One region of the Pseudomonas poae RE*1-1-14 genome, then DNA from elsewhere that is predicted to be linked to it. Evidence: riboswitches for the same ligand, from Rfam matches in the RefSeq annotation. Region 1 holds a riboswitch; the other holds the start of a gene.
The links. Region 1 has a riboswitch for cobalamin ahead of H045_RS07005 (CbtB domain-containing protein). Riboswitches for the same ligand answer to the same signal wherever they lie in the genome.
Positions count from the first base shown of each region.

Region 2: another riboswitch for cobalamin. It lies ahead of cobO (cob(I)yrinic acid a,c-diamide adenosyltransferase); the one in region 1 lies ahead of H045_RS07005 (CbtB domain-containing protein).

Region 1 covers NC_020209.1:1,518,251-1,524,425, reverse strand. The annotation lists gene H045_RS07010 (M10 family metallopeptidase C-terminal domain-containing protein) at 1-1,222, opposite strand, end outside; cobalamin riboswitch at 1,417-1,631, shown strand; gene H045_RS07005 (CbtB domain-containing protein) at 1,728-1,916, shown strand; gene H045_RS07000 (CbtA family protein) at 1,928-2,620, shown strand; gene H045_RS06995 (cobalamin biosynthesis protein) at 2,617-3,009, shown strand; gene cobM (precorrin-4 C(11)-methyltransferase) at 3,078-3,824, shown strand; gene nfuA (Fe-S biogenesis protein NfuA) at 3,933-4,517, opposite strand; gene H045_RS06980 (fatty acid cis/trans isomerase) at 4,617-6,175, opposite strand, start outside.
Region 2 covers NC_020209.1:3,090,449-3,096,623, forward strand. The annotation lists gene cbiB (adenosylcobinamide-phosphate synthase CbiB) at 1-399, opposite strand, end outside; gene bluB (5,6-dimethylbenzimidazole synthase) at 396-1,046, opposite strand; gene H045_RS13315 (cobyrinic acid a,c-diamide synthase CobB) at 1,043-2,410, opposite strand; gene cobO (cob(I)yrinic acid a,c-diamide adenosyltransferase) at 2,407-3,018, opposite strand; cobalamin riboswitch at 3,098-3,352, opposite strand; gene H045_RS13325 (PQQ-dependent sugar dehydrogenase) at 3,452-4,765, shown strand; gene H045_RS13330 (C40 family peptidase) at 4,891-5,436, opposite strand; gene H045_RS13335 (C40 family peptidase) at 5,581-6,175, opposite strand, start outside.

The DNA of each region.
Region 1 (6,175 bases):
GCCGGTTGACGAAGGTGAGGTCATGAAGACCCTGCTTGCGCAACAAGGCGGATATATCGATTTTGTCCTGGCCGGTGACGAAGTCGGTCAACAGGTCGGGGCTGCGTAATGTCGAATCGGTGACGGTGTCGTACACGAAGGTATCGCGGCCTGCCCCGCCCTCCAGCCGATCAGCGCCGCCACCGCCCTTGAGCCGGTTGTCGGCTGCGTTGCCGGTCAACACATCATTGCCGGAACCGCCGATGGCGTTCTCCAGGGTAACGTCCTTGGCGATGGAGACATTGCCCTTCTTGCCACCGACGTCGGAGAAGGTTTCAGCGTTCAGGTTGATCACCTGGTTCTGGTAATAGCCGGAGAAATCCAGCGTATCGTTTCCGCCGCCGTCCCAGACACAGAACACGGCGCCGTCCCGTGGGGACACCAGTGAAAGATCGTCTCGCCGGGTATTGGAGTGGAAGCCGTAGGTGGTATCCGTGTTACGGGTCCGGTAATTGGCGCCGTAGGCCTTTTGGGCCCAGGCGATGTCGGTCATCAGCGGTGCCGACGCATACTCGCCCTGGTGATCCTGGCCGGTATCGCTCGCGTCGAAATAGCTCATGACCGAGTAGGCCCGGCTGTCCTGGGCGAAGATGGCATGCTCGTCGTAGTTGCTCGGCCCACGCGCCGCGTCGTATTCACCGGTGTGCGCGGCGCCCAGCAAGTGGCCGATTTCGTGGGTCAGTGTATGGCGACCAAAGCCGTTCACGGCTGGCGCACGGTTGGCCCAATAGTTCGGGTTCACGCGCACCCGCCCCGCTTTTTCGGAAAATGTGGCATCGGCGAAGTTTATCGCCCTGCTGTTGACGAACCGTAACTGGCCTTCCGGCGCAGCGGCTTCTTCCTTGAACTCGATATTCGCAACATCCGACCAGGACTGCATTGAAAGACGGGCCTGCTCCTGCTGGGTTTGATTAAAGCGGGTCTCCGCTGGTGCAACTTCGCGAAACGTATAACCCACACGCACTGTTTTATCTTTATCGCGGTCTTGCAGCCGGCGCTGTCTTCGATCGATCTGGTTGGCGGCTTGACGGGTGGACCAGGACGGCTTGCCGGACCCTGCACGATAATACGGATCGCCAGCCTGCTGGGCCTTGTACTGCGGGCCAGCGGCTTCAACATTCGGATCTACAATATTTTGATTAACAAAGGGTGTGTTAAAACTGGCGCGAGATATAACAGACATAAAAAAGCCTTATTTACTTAATGGGCAACATCAACTTCAGCGCGCCTACCATCCAATAATCGATACTGAAAAAAAAGTGCATCAGGCCTATAAACTAATTAAGGGTATTACTTGGCAAAAACGCCAGTACGCATGTCCTTCACAAATATTCGTTATCGCCCGCCTCAATTGACGCCCGGTCATGCTCGTGTTTTCCTGTACATCTTGTTTCGGGTGCCCTTCACAGGGTGAAACGGGAAACCGGTGAGTCAGGGCCTGCAATGCCAGGGTATGACAAGGCCGGTGCTGCCCCCGCAACGGTAAGCGAGTGAAGCGTCAGATCCACTGTGCCAGCAGGCATGGGAAGGCGATGCTTTTTGACCCAGCGTCCCTCGCAAGCCCGGAGACCGGCCCGAAAAATCAGATAACAAACCCGCGGTGGGCGGGCGCTGTTCGAACCCCGCGCGCCCGGCTCGCGGGGTTTTGCATGCGCTCGTTTCGCCCAGACACTTGATAGGGACGCGCCATGTCGATCATCAGCAGCACCTCGCCCACCGCCCGCCACACCACCACGCTGAGCCAACGCCTCACCGCCGCCATCGGTGCATCGATACTCGGCGCATGCCTGGTGTATTTCGCCGGGTTCTCGCATATCGAGGCGGTGCACAATGCTGCCCACGATACCCGCCACAGCGCCGCGTTCCCGTGCCACTAAGGTCTGACGACATGATCAAGCGTATTGCGCAAACCGCTGGCTTTACCGGCCTGCTGGCCGCCCTGCTGCTGACTCTGCTGCAAAGCTTCTGGGTCGCCCCGTTGATTCTGCAGGCCGAAACGTTCGAGAAAGCGCCGATTGCGACCGAGGTGGCGCATGAACACGCCGCCCATATGCACGATGCCCAGGCCTGGGAGCCGGAAGATGGCTGGCAGCGGGTGCTGTCGACCACCGGCAGCAACCTGGTGGTGGCGGTGGGTTTCGCGCTGATGCTGGCCGGTCTCTACACCCTGCGCGCGCCGACTCGTACGGCCCAGGGCCTGCTGTGGGGACTGGCTGGCTACGCCACTTTTGTGCTCGCGCCCACCCTAGGCCTGCCGCCGGAGTTGCCCGGCACCGCCGCCGCCGACCTGGCGCTGCGCCAGACCTGGTGGATCGGCACCGCCGCGTCCACGGCCGCCGGTATTGCGCTGATCGTGTTCGGCCACAACTGGCTGCTCAAAGTCCTCGGCGTGGCGATCCTGGCGGTGCCCCATGTGATCGGCGCGCCACAGCCCGAAGTGCATGCAATGCTCGCACCCGAGGCCCTCGAAGCGCAGTTCAAGATCGCCTCGCAGTTGACCAACGTCGCGTTCTGGCTGGCCCTGGGTCTGATCAGCGCCTGGCTGTTCCGTCGCAACCGCGACGGTCAATACTCGGCATGATTCTGGCTGCGGGACTGGGATGTCAGCGCGGGTGTGATGTTCACACCCTGCTGACGCTGCTTGACGGCGCCCTCGCCGAAGCGGGCATAGAGCGCCAGCGGTTAAGCGCGCTGGCCAGCATTGATCGCAAACGGGAGGAGCCGGGGTTGATCGCCCTGGCCCACCTGCTGCAATTGCCGTTGCTGTGTTTCAGCGCCGCGCAACTGGCGAGTTATGAGGACCGCCTGAGCCACAAATCAGCGGCCGCCTTTGCCCACACCGGTTGCCATGGGATTGCCGAAAGTGCCGCGCTCGCTCTGGCCGAACAGCTCGCGGGCGCCCCTGCCCGCTTGTTGATCAGCCGCAGAAAAAACGCCAAGGCGACCTTTGCGTTGGCCTGCGCTGGCTGAAACCCCGATAATCGCCTTGCTCGATCATGAGCATTTTTCATGCTCGCCCTACCCCCACAGGAACTCCCATGACCGTTTACTTTATCGGCGCAGGCCCAGGCGATCCGGAATTGATCACCGTCAAGGGCCAGCGGCTGATCCGCAGTTGCCCGGTGATCATCTACGCCGGCTCGCTGGTGCCAGCGGCGGTGCTGGAAGGCCATCAGGCGCATCAGGTGGTCAACAGCGCCGAGCTGCACCTGGAACAAATCATTGAGTTGATCAAGGTCGCCCACGCCAGCGGCCAGGATGTGGCCCGCGTGCACTCCGGCGATCCAAGCCTGTACGGGGCGATTGGCGAACAGATCCGGCATTTGCGCGAGCTGAACATTCCTTTCCAGATCATCCCGGGCGTCACGGCGGTAGCCGCCTGCGCCGCGCTGCTGGAAACCGAACTGACCCTGCCGGACATCGCCCAGAGCGTCATCCTGACCCGTTACGCCGACAAGACCCGCATGCCGGACGGCGAAGACTTCGACAGCCTGGCGCGGCATGGCACCACAATGGCGATCCATCTTGGGGTCAATCACCTGGAAAAGATCGTCGCCCAACTGCTGCCGCACTATGGCGCTGACTGCCCGATTGCGGTGGTGCACCGTGCAACGTGGCCGGATCAGGATTGGGTGGTGGGCACGCTCAGTGATATTGCCGGCAAAGTCGCGGCCAAGGGCTTTCGGCGTACGGCGTTGATTGTGGTGGGCCGAGTGCTGGCCAGTGACAGCTTTGGTGATTCATCGCTGTACCGCGCCGGGCATGCTCACCTCTACCGTCCTTGAATGAACAAAATGATCTGATTTGTTAGATACCTGATGTAAACGCATGAATTAAAAGCATAAAAAACGGCGCTCACGGGCGCCGTTTTTTGTTCGCAGTGAACGCCTTACTCAGTAGTAGGCGTTTTCTTTCTGCGTGTGGTCGGTCACATCGCGAACGCCCTTGAGCTCCGGAATGCGCTCGAGCAGGGTGCGCTCGATGCCTTCGCGCAGCGTCACGTCCGCCTGGCCGCAACCTTGGCAACCGCCGCCGAACTTGAGTACGGCAATGCCGTCGTCAACCACATCGATCAGGCTGACCTGACCGCCGTGGCTGGCCAGCCCCGGGTTGATCTCGGTTTGCAGGTAATAGTTGATGCGCTCGTTGACCGGGCTGTCGGCGTTGACATTCGGCACCTTGGCGTTGGGCGCCTTGATGGTCAACTGGCCGCCCATGCGGTCGGTGGCATAGTCGACCACGGCATCGTCCAGAAAGGCTTCGCTGAAGGCGTCGATGTACGCGGTGAAGCTTTTGAGCCCCAGGGCGGTGTCTTCAGGTTTCTCTTCGCCAGGCTTGCAGTAGGCAATGCAAGTCTCGGCGTACTGGGTGCCGGGCTGGGTAATAAAGACGCGGATGCCGATACCTGGGGTGTTCTGCTTGGACAGCAGGTCAGCCAGGTAATCGTGGGCGGCGTCGGTAATGGTTATGGCAGTCATGGAAACTCCTCACAGGCTTGGGGGGAGTTTACGCCAAATTATTACGCAGGTACAAAGTCCGAGTGTTTTTGTCGGGATAGCGGCGAAGCCACAACGCGCTCACAGATTCTCATAGCGATTCATGTCCAGTACGCCCTCTTCCACCGGCGTGGTTTCCCGCAGGTACTGCGACAAATCGTGAAAGTACTGCCAGAACAGCGGATGGCTACGGCGTATACCCCAGTGGTCGACGATTTTTTCAAAGCCCGCGGCATCCGTGACCTGCTCCATCTGGGCCACGAACTCGGGCACTTCCTGCGCCTTGAGCGCGAACATGAAGTTGGGGTAGCTGCTGAGTACGCCGGGGTAGACCGTCAAGGTGTCCAGGCCCGGCTGATAGCGATAGGCCTCACCCAAGAGAAACGCGACGTTGCTGTGGGCGCGATTGCGCAAGAGGCTGTAAACCTCGCGCTTGCCGCTGGCGGTTTCGATACGCAGCATCGTCGCTTCGGGCAACTGCTCGATGACCTTGAGCCCGGCGGCCGGGCGCGAGGTCAGGCGGCTCAGCGCCTGTTCTGCATTCTGCAATGCAGGCCCGATGCCGTCGCGCGAACAATAGGCGCCCGAACAGCGGTTGATCGGATCGGGACTCGCATTCAACGCGGCATAACGCGTCAGCAACTGCCGGGCAAAATCGCGTCTGGGGTGCTTTTCATCCAGATGCAGGCCGCTGGGCGTGGTGTCATCAATGGCTTCGTAATCCAGCCACATCTTGAGCTTGCCGCTGTTCTGGTACCAGTCATCGAGGAGCGACTCACGGCTATCGGCCGGCATCAGGCGCAGAAAATTCTGCTCGGCGCCATTGCGGATCAAGTCGAAATACAGTCGGGTCTGGGCCTGATGTGCGACGTTGCCAAACACGTCGAAATTCACCGCCAACTGGTAATAAGTGCGCTCGAGCAGCGGGTAATCGAACAGCCACATCGTCTGCGGCACTTCACCGATCAGGCCTTTGGTCACGGACGCGCTGTCGAAGTGGCGGAAGATGCTCAGCAAGGCATTGTCATTACCCGCCCACAACGTTGACCACGCCGGAGGCGGCAGGTCGGCGTAGCTGTCTCGACGCAGCGCTTCGTATTGGTTGCGCTTGTCGCGGTAGCTCAGCCACAGCCCCAGCACGCTGCCCACCTCATCGTTCTGCCCGGGCATCGCGAGCAGCGGCGTGGCCTGGCCGCGATAGCGCGCATCGGTGATGTACAGGTCGTGCTCAGGGTCCTGGAACAAGGTCCAGAAGTTGTCGCGAATCACGTCCGTGGCGATCTGTCCACGGCATACGGGCCCACGAATGAAGGTGCGCACGAAATACTCGGCGTTATCGAGCATGAACTGGTAGCGCGCCTTGGCCGGGATGGCCTCGAAGGTCTCGAACGGGTTGGCACGACGACCAGGACCGTAGCCGGGCAAGGCGCTGACCTGCCAGTCACCGGCGTAGAAGAGCTGCCGGATGCGCGCCATCTTCGCGGCGCTGAACGGGTAAGTGATGTGGGTTTTATGCACGATCACCCCCTGCACCGGCCATAGGCGGTAGTACACCTGGGTGCCCGGGTCATCGTTAGGGCGACGCGTAGCGATCAGGTCGATGGGCTGCCCACTCGGGGTGCGCGAGCGCACCCACTGGA
Region 2 (6,175 bases), 1.6 Mb from region 1:
GGCGACGTCGGTGGCGTCCAGTTCGGCGGTCTCGCGGCTGACCAGGTAACTCACCCGCGTGCGCGCCTCAACCAGGTCATCGCTGCGCAGGGCCTGGGCCACCGGTATCACATGCTCACCCAGGCTGCGCATGCCCAGGGCGCAGTACAACGCGAGGATCTCCAGCGTCCAGCCAATATAAGGCGCCCATGACAAGGCGGTGGCCAGCAGGGTCAACGGCACCACCGCGATGACCCAGGCGGTGACCCCATGGCTGCGCCAGCCGCGCCCACCGCTGTTGAAGCGTTGCTCGATGCGCCCGGCAAAGTTGCCGAATGCCACCAGCGGATGCCAGCGCCTGGGCTCACCCAGCAGCGCGTCCAGCGCCACGGCAGCGACGCACAGCAAGGCCACACTCATTGACTCACTCCCCACGCATTTTCATACAGCATCTCACTCAACGGCTGTGGCTCGCGCCAGCCCTCGAGCTGTAGCATTGGCGCCGGATAAAATTCGGCGACAGGGCCCAGGCACAATACGGCCAGGGGCTTGGCACCTGGCGGCAAGCCCAGCAGGTCGGCCAGGGCCTGGGGTTCGAACAACGACACCCAGCCCATGCCCAGCCCTTCCACCCGCGCGGCCAGCCACAGGTTCTGGATTGCGCAGGACAGCGAGGCCATGTCCATTTCGGGCAAGGTGCGACGGCCGAAAATATGCCGTTCACGGTCATCCATCAGCGCTGCCACCAGCACTTCGGCGCAGTCGTGGATGCCTTCGACCTTGAGCTTCATGAACTGGTCGGAACACTCCCCCAGGGCCTGAGCGGTGCGCACGCGTTCGTCTTCCACCAGGTGCTGGATCCGCTCGCGCAACGAGCGGTCGCTGATGCGGATAAAGCGCCAGGGCTGCATCAGGCCCACGCTGGGGGCCTGATGTGCGGCCTGGAGCAGGCGCTGCAGTAATTCGGGGGCGACCGTGCCACCGCTGAAGTGGCGCATGTCGCGGCGTTCGGCGATGGCGCGGTACACGGCGTCGCGCTCGGCCTGGGGGAATGCGTGGTCGGTCATGGCCCTACCGTTTGATCTGTAAACGCTATCAATGTGGGCGCTGGATTGCCTGCGACAGCGGTCTTGAGATCCGGCGCAAAAAGCGCGGCCACCGCCGCCGGATTCGACGGGAAGTAAAAGTGCACATAGGAAGCGGTCATCCGGCCCTGCCGATACACCGCCTCGGCACCGCGCCCGCCATTGGGGCTCAGGCCACGGGCGATCGGATCCCATTCGGTGCTGGTCAGCGAATGGTGATAGGTGTGCCCGCGCAACGTGCCCTCCGGCAGCTCGACACTCTGCAGCGCCAGCGCCGCCAGTTTCTTCTGCATCACCGCGTCGCCCCGCAACAGGCCCACCAGTTCGGCGCGGATGCCGTCAACGTCGGTGAGCGAGTCGAGCAGATACAACATGCCGCCACACTCGGCGAGCAAGGGTTTATTCGCCGCGTGATGGGCACGAATGGCTGCGAGCATCGAGGTATTTTCCGACAGCGCCTGGTGATGCAGCTCCGGGTAACCACCGGGCAGGTACAGGCTGTCGGCCTCAGGCAACTGACTATCGTGAAGCGGTGAGAAGAACCTCAGCTCGGCGCCCATCGCCCGCAACAGGTCCAGGCTGGCGCCATAGGTGAAGGCAAACGCTTCGTCCCGGGCGATGGCAATGCGCACGCCGGCGAGCAACGGCTCGGCCGCGATCACCTCGGGCACGGCAAAGGTCACCGGTGGCGGCACCGCCACTTCGCAACTGCTGCCCAGGGCCTGGGCGGCGGCGTCCAGGCGCGCATCGAGGTCATTGAGCTCGCTGGCCTGCACCAGGCCGAGGTGACGGCTGGGCAGTTCGATTCCAGTCTCGCGGGACAGCGCGCCGTACCAGCGCAGGCCTTCGGTGAGGCTGCCTTCGAGCAACTGCGCATGACGCAGGGTGCCGACCCGGTTGGCCAGCACGCCGGCGAACGGCAGGTCCGGCTGATAGCGCGCCAGGCCCAGGGCCAGTGCGCCGAAGGTCTGGGCCATGGCGGTGCCGTCGATCACGCCGAGCACCGGCACACCGAAATGTCGCGCCAGGTCGGCGCTGGAGGGCGTGCCGTCGAACAGGCCCATGACGCCTTCGATCAGAATAAGGTCGGCCTCGCCCGCCGCTTCCCACAACAGGCGGCGACTTTCCTGCTCGCCCACCATCCACATGTCCAACTGATACACCGGCGCACCACTGGCGCGCTCGTGGATCATCGGGTCGAGGAAGTCCGGGCCGCACTTGAACACGCGCACCTTGCGCCCCAGATTGCGGTGCAGCCGGGCCAGGGCGGCGGTCACGGTGGTTTTGCCCTGGCCGGACGCCGGTGCGGCAATCAGAACGGCCGGGCAATGACGGGGCTGATTCAAAGTTCGACGCCCTTCTGAGCCTTGATGCCGGCCTGGAATGCGTGCTTGAGCATGCCCATTTCGGTGACGGTGTCGCCCATTTCAATCAGCTCGGGCTTGGCGCCACGGCCGGTGACCACCACGTGCTGCATCGGCGGGCGGGCCTGCAGGTCGCTGAGGACCTGGTCAAGGTTGAGGTAGCCGTGCTTGAGGGCAATGTTCAATTCATCCAGCACCACCAGGCCGATGGAGGGGTCCTGCAGCATTGCCCGCGATACCGCCCAAGCGGCTTCGGCGGCGGCGATGTCGCGCTGGCGGTCCTGAGTTTCCCAGGTGAAACCTTCACCCATCACGTGAAAGCGCACCTGCTCGGGGAAGCGGCGGAAGAACATCTCTTCGCCGGTGCTGAAACGGCCCTTGATGAACTGCACCACACCGCACTGCATGCCGTGGCCCATGGCACGGGCCAGCATGCCGAAGGCCGAGCTGCTCTTGCCTTTGCCGTTGCCGGTGAGCACCAGCAGCAGGCCGCACTCATTCGGCGAGTTGGCGATGCGCTCGTCGATCACGGCTTTTTTGCGCAGCATGCGCGCCAGATGGCGCTCGTCGCGTTCGGGGGAATCGGTCATGGCAGCTCTCCGTTGGGGCTGGACAAAAACGGCGGGCAGGAACAAGCACATACAGACAGCCAAGCATCGCCCACCGTGATGCTGTTGAATGTTCAAGGCCGGTCTCCGGACTCATGAGTGGCGCCTGCACGTATCAAGCGCAGGCAAGCCGGCGGCGCGCCTTCCCATATCGCGGGCGATACAGTGGCAAACAGCACCGTGTTGACTCATTTACCGTTGCGGGGGCAGCGCCGGGATCGCGGCAGCACTGTGTACAAGTGCGCTCACTCACCGGCTTCCCTGTTTCACTCTGTCGACGCACGCGCCACGGAGCACCTGGAACAAGCGGCGAAGGTTAGTGGGTTGGGGGTGGAGCGTCAATTAAAGCTGGCCTGGCACTTGAACCATCCCGCGCTGGCAATCCTCTACCCTTACAGGCATTCAGGAGAAAACCATGCATAAAACAAGACTCGCCTTACTCATCATGCTCGCCGGCACCCTTGCCGCCTGCGGTGAAAGCTCGACGCTGCAGGTGTCGGATGGCACCGGGCCGTCGCCCAAGTTGCCGCAACCGAACAAGACGCTGATCCCAACAGTAAACATCGCACCGGCCATCGGCTGGCCTGAAGGCGCCAAGCCGACCGCCGCCGCTGGCACTCAGGTCGCTGCGTTCGCCGAAGGCCTGGACCACCCGCGCTGGCTCTATGTGTTGCCCAATGGCGACGTACTGGTGGCCGAAACCAACGCGCCGCCCAAGCCGGATGATGCCAAGGGCATTCGCGGCTGGGTGATGGAGAAAGTCATGGGCCGCGCCGGCGCAGGTGTGCCGAGCCCGAACCGCATCACCCTGCTGCGCGATGCCGACCACGACGGCGTGGCCGAGACACGCACGGTTTTCCTGGAAAACCTCAACTCGCCATTCGGCATGACCTTGGTGGGCAACGACCTGTACGTGGCCGACTCGGACAAGCTGCTGCGCTTTGCCTATCAGCCGGGCGAAACCGCGATCAAAACCCAGGGCACTACAGTCGTCGATTTGCCAGGCGGTCCGCTGAACCACCACTGGACGAAAAACGTGGTGGCGAGCAAGGACGGCAGCAAGCTCTATGTGAGCGTCGGCTCCAACAGTAACGTTGGCGAAAACGGACTGGAGGCCGAACAAGGCCGCGCAGCGATCTGGGAAGTTGACCGCACCACCGGCCAGCACCGGATTTTCGCGTCGGGCCTGCGCAATCCCAACGGCATGGCCTGGGAACCGCAGAGCGGAAAACTGTGGACGGCCGTCAACGAGCGCGACGAAATCGGCAGCGACCTGGTGCCGGACTACATCACCTCGGTCAAGGATGGCGGCTTTTATGGCTGGCCGTTCAGTTACTACGGTCAGCATGTGGACGTGCGCGTGACGCCGCAGAATCCGGAGCTAGTGGCCAAGGCCATTGCACCGGACTACGCCGTGGGCCCGCACACCGCATCCCTGGGGCTGACCTTTGCCGAAGGCAGCAAACTCCCGGCGACCTTCAGCAACGGCGCGTTCATCGGCCAGCACGGCTCGTGGAACCGCAAGCCGCACAGTGGCTACAAGGTGATCTTCGTGCCGTTCGAGGGCGGACAACCCAAGGGGCAGCCGGTGGACGTGCTGACCGGGTTCCTCGACAAAGACGAGAAAGCCATGGGCCGGCCAGTGGGCGTGGTCATCGATCAGCAGGGGGATCTGCTGGTGGCCGATGATGTGGGGAATAAGGTGTGGCGGGTTTCAGCCGCTAAATAAACACCGCAAAACACATGTGGGAGGGGGCCTGCTCCCGATAGCAGTGGATCAGTCAATGAATGGTTGAACTGATGCACCGCCATCGGGAGCAAGCCCCCTCCCACGTGCGGATCCTGGTTTGAGCGTTAAGGATTGCGCGCCAGATGCTCGGCCGGCAATACGCGCTTGGCGCTCAGGTACGCATTCTGCCAATACGCCTTGGACAAGGTATCCAGCTTCACCGTGCCGCCGGTTTGCGGCGCATGCACGAAACGGCCCTCGCCCACATAGATGCCCGCATGGCTGACCTGGGAACCGCCGCCGGTGGCGAAGAACAGCAAGTCACCGGTCTGCAGGTTCTGCTCACTCACATCCTGGGCGCGCATCACGATCAGTTCGCGGGTGGTACGTGGCAGGGAAATACCGGCCGCATCGCGGTAGACGAAGCCGATCAGGCCGCTGCAATCGAATCCCGAGTCCGGTGTATTACCGCCCCAGCGATAAGGCGTGCCGACCAGACCGAGTGCACGGAAGAGCACGTCTTCGGCCGCAGGCGAGAAACTTTGGGTGGCAGCGTAGTTGAACACCGGCTTGGGCTTGACGGCGACAGGCGCCGGCGGCGGTGGACGGCTTGCGCAGGCACTGAGCAGCGCGGCGCAAACAAGAAGCATGAGGCGGGCCGAGGTCGACATGGGCAGAACAATCCTGGTCTGGAGCGGCTTTTCGCTGCCGAACGCTGAAAACCAGAACGCGCAAGCAGGGCTCGCGCGAACGGATTACAACAATGTCCAGGGATTCTAGCCCTTACGCGTCAAACTTCAAGTATCACTTTAACTTTACTTACTGGCGGTCACTGTAGACGGGGCCATGGCGAGTGCGCGCTTGGCTTCGATGAAGGTTTTGCTCCAGTAGCTGTCGCCCAGGCTGTCGACTCGAACGCCGCCACTGCGACGGCTGCTGGAGTGGATAAACTGGTTATCGCCCAAGTAGATACCGGCGTGGCTGACACGACCACGGCCTGCCGTACTGAAGAAAAGCAGATCGCCGGGCTTGAGGTTGTTGCGCGCGACCAACGGTGCTTTCACGTTGATCATTTCGCGCGTCGAGCGTGGCAGATTCATGCCCGCCTCTTCACGAAACAGGTAACCGATAAAGCCGCTGCAATCGAAACCGGCTTCAGAGGTACCACCAAAACGGTAGCGGGTACCGATCAGGGACATGCCACGTTCGAGGATGCTGTCGGCCAGCACAGGAAGCTGATAAGGCTTGCTGCCGGAAAAATCGGTCAGTTCTTTTTCGGTTGCCAGTTCGTCTTCGTAAACGGAAGCAGACTGCGCGGCAACGAATTTTGCCTGGCTTTGAACCTGTGGTTTTTGCTGGACAGCCACTTGCTGGGGCTGGGAGGCGCAACCAAACAACAGGGTGACGAGT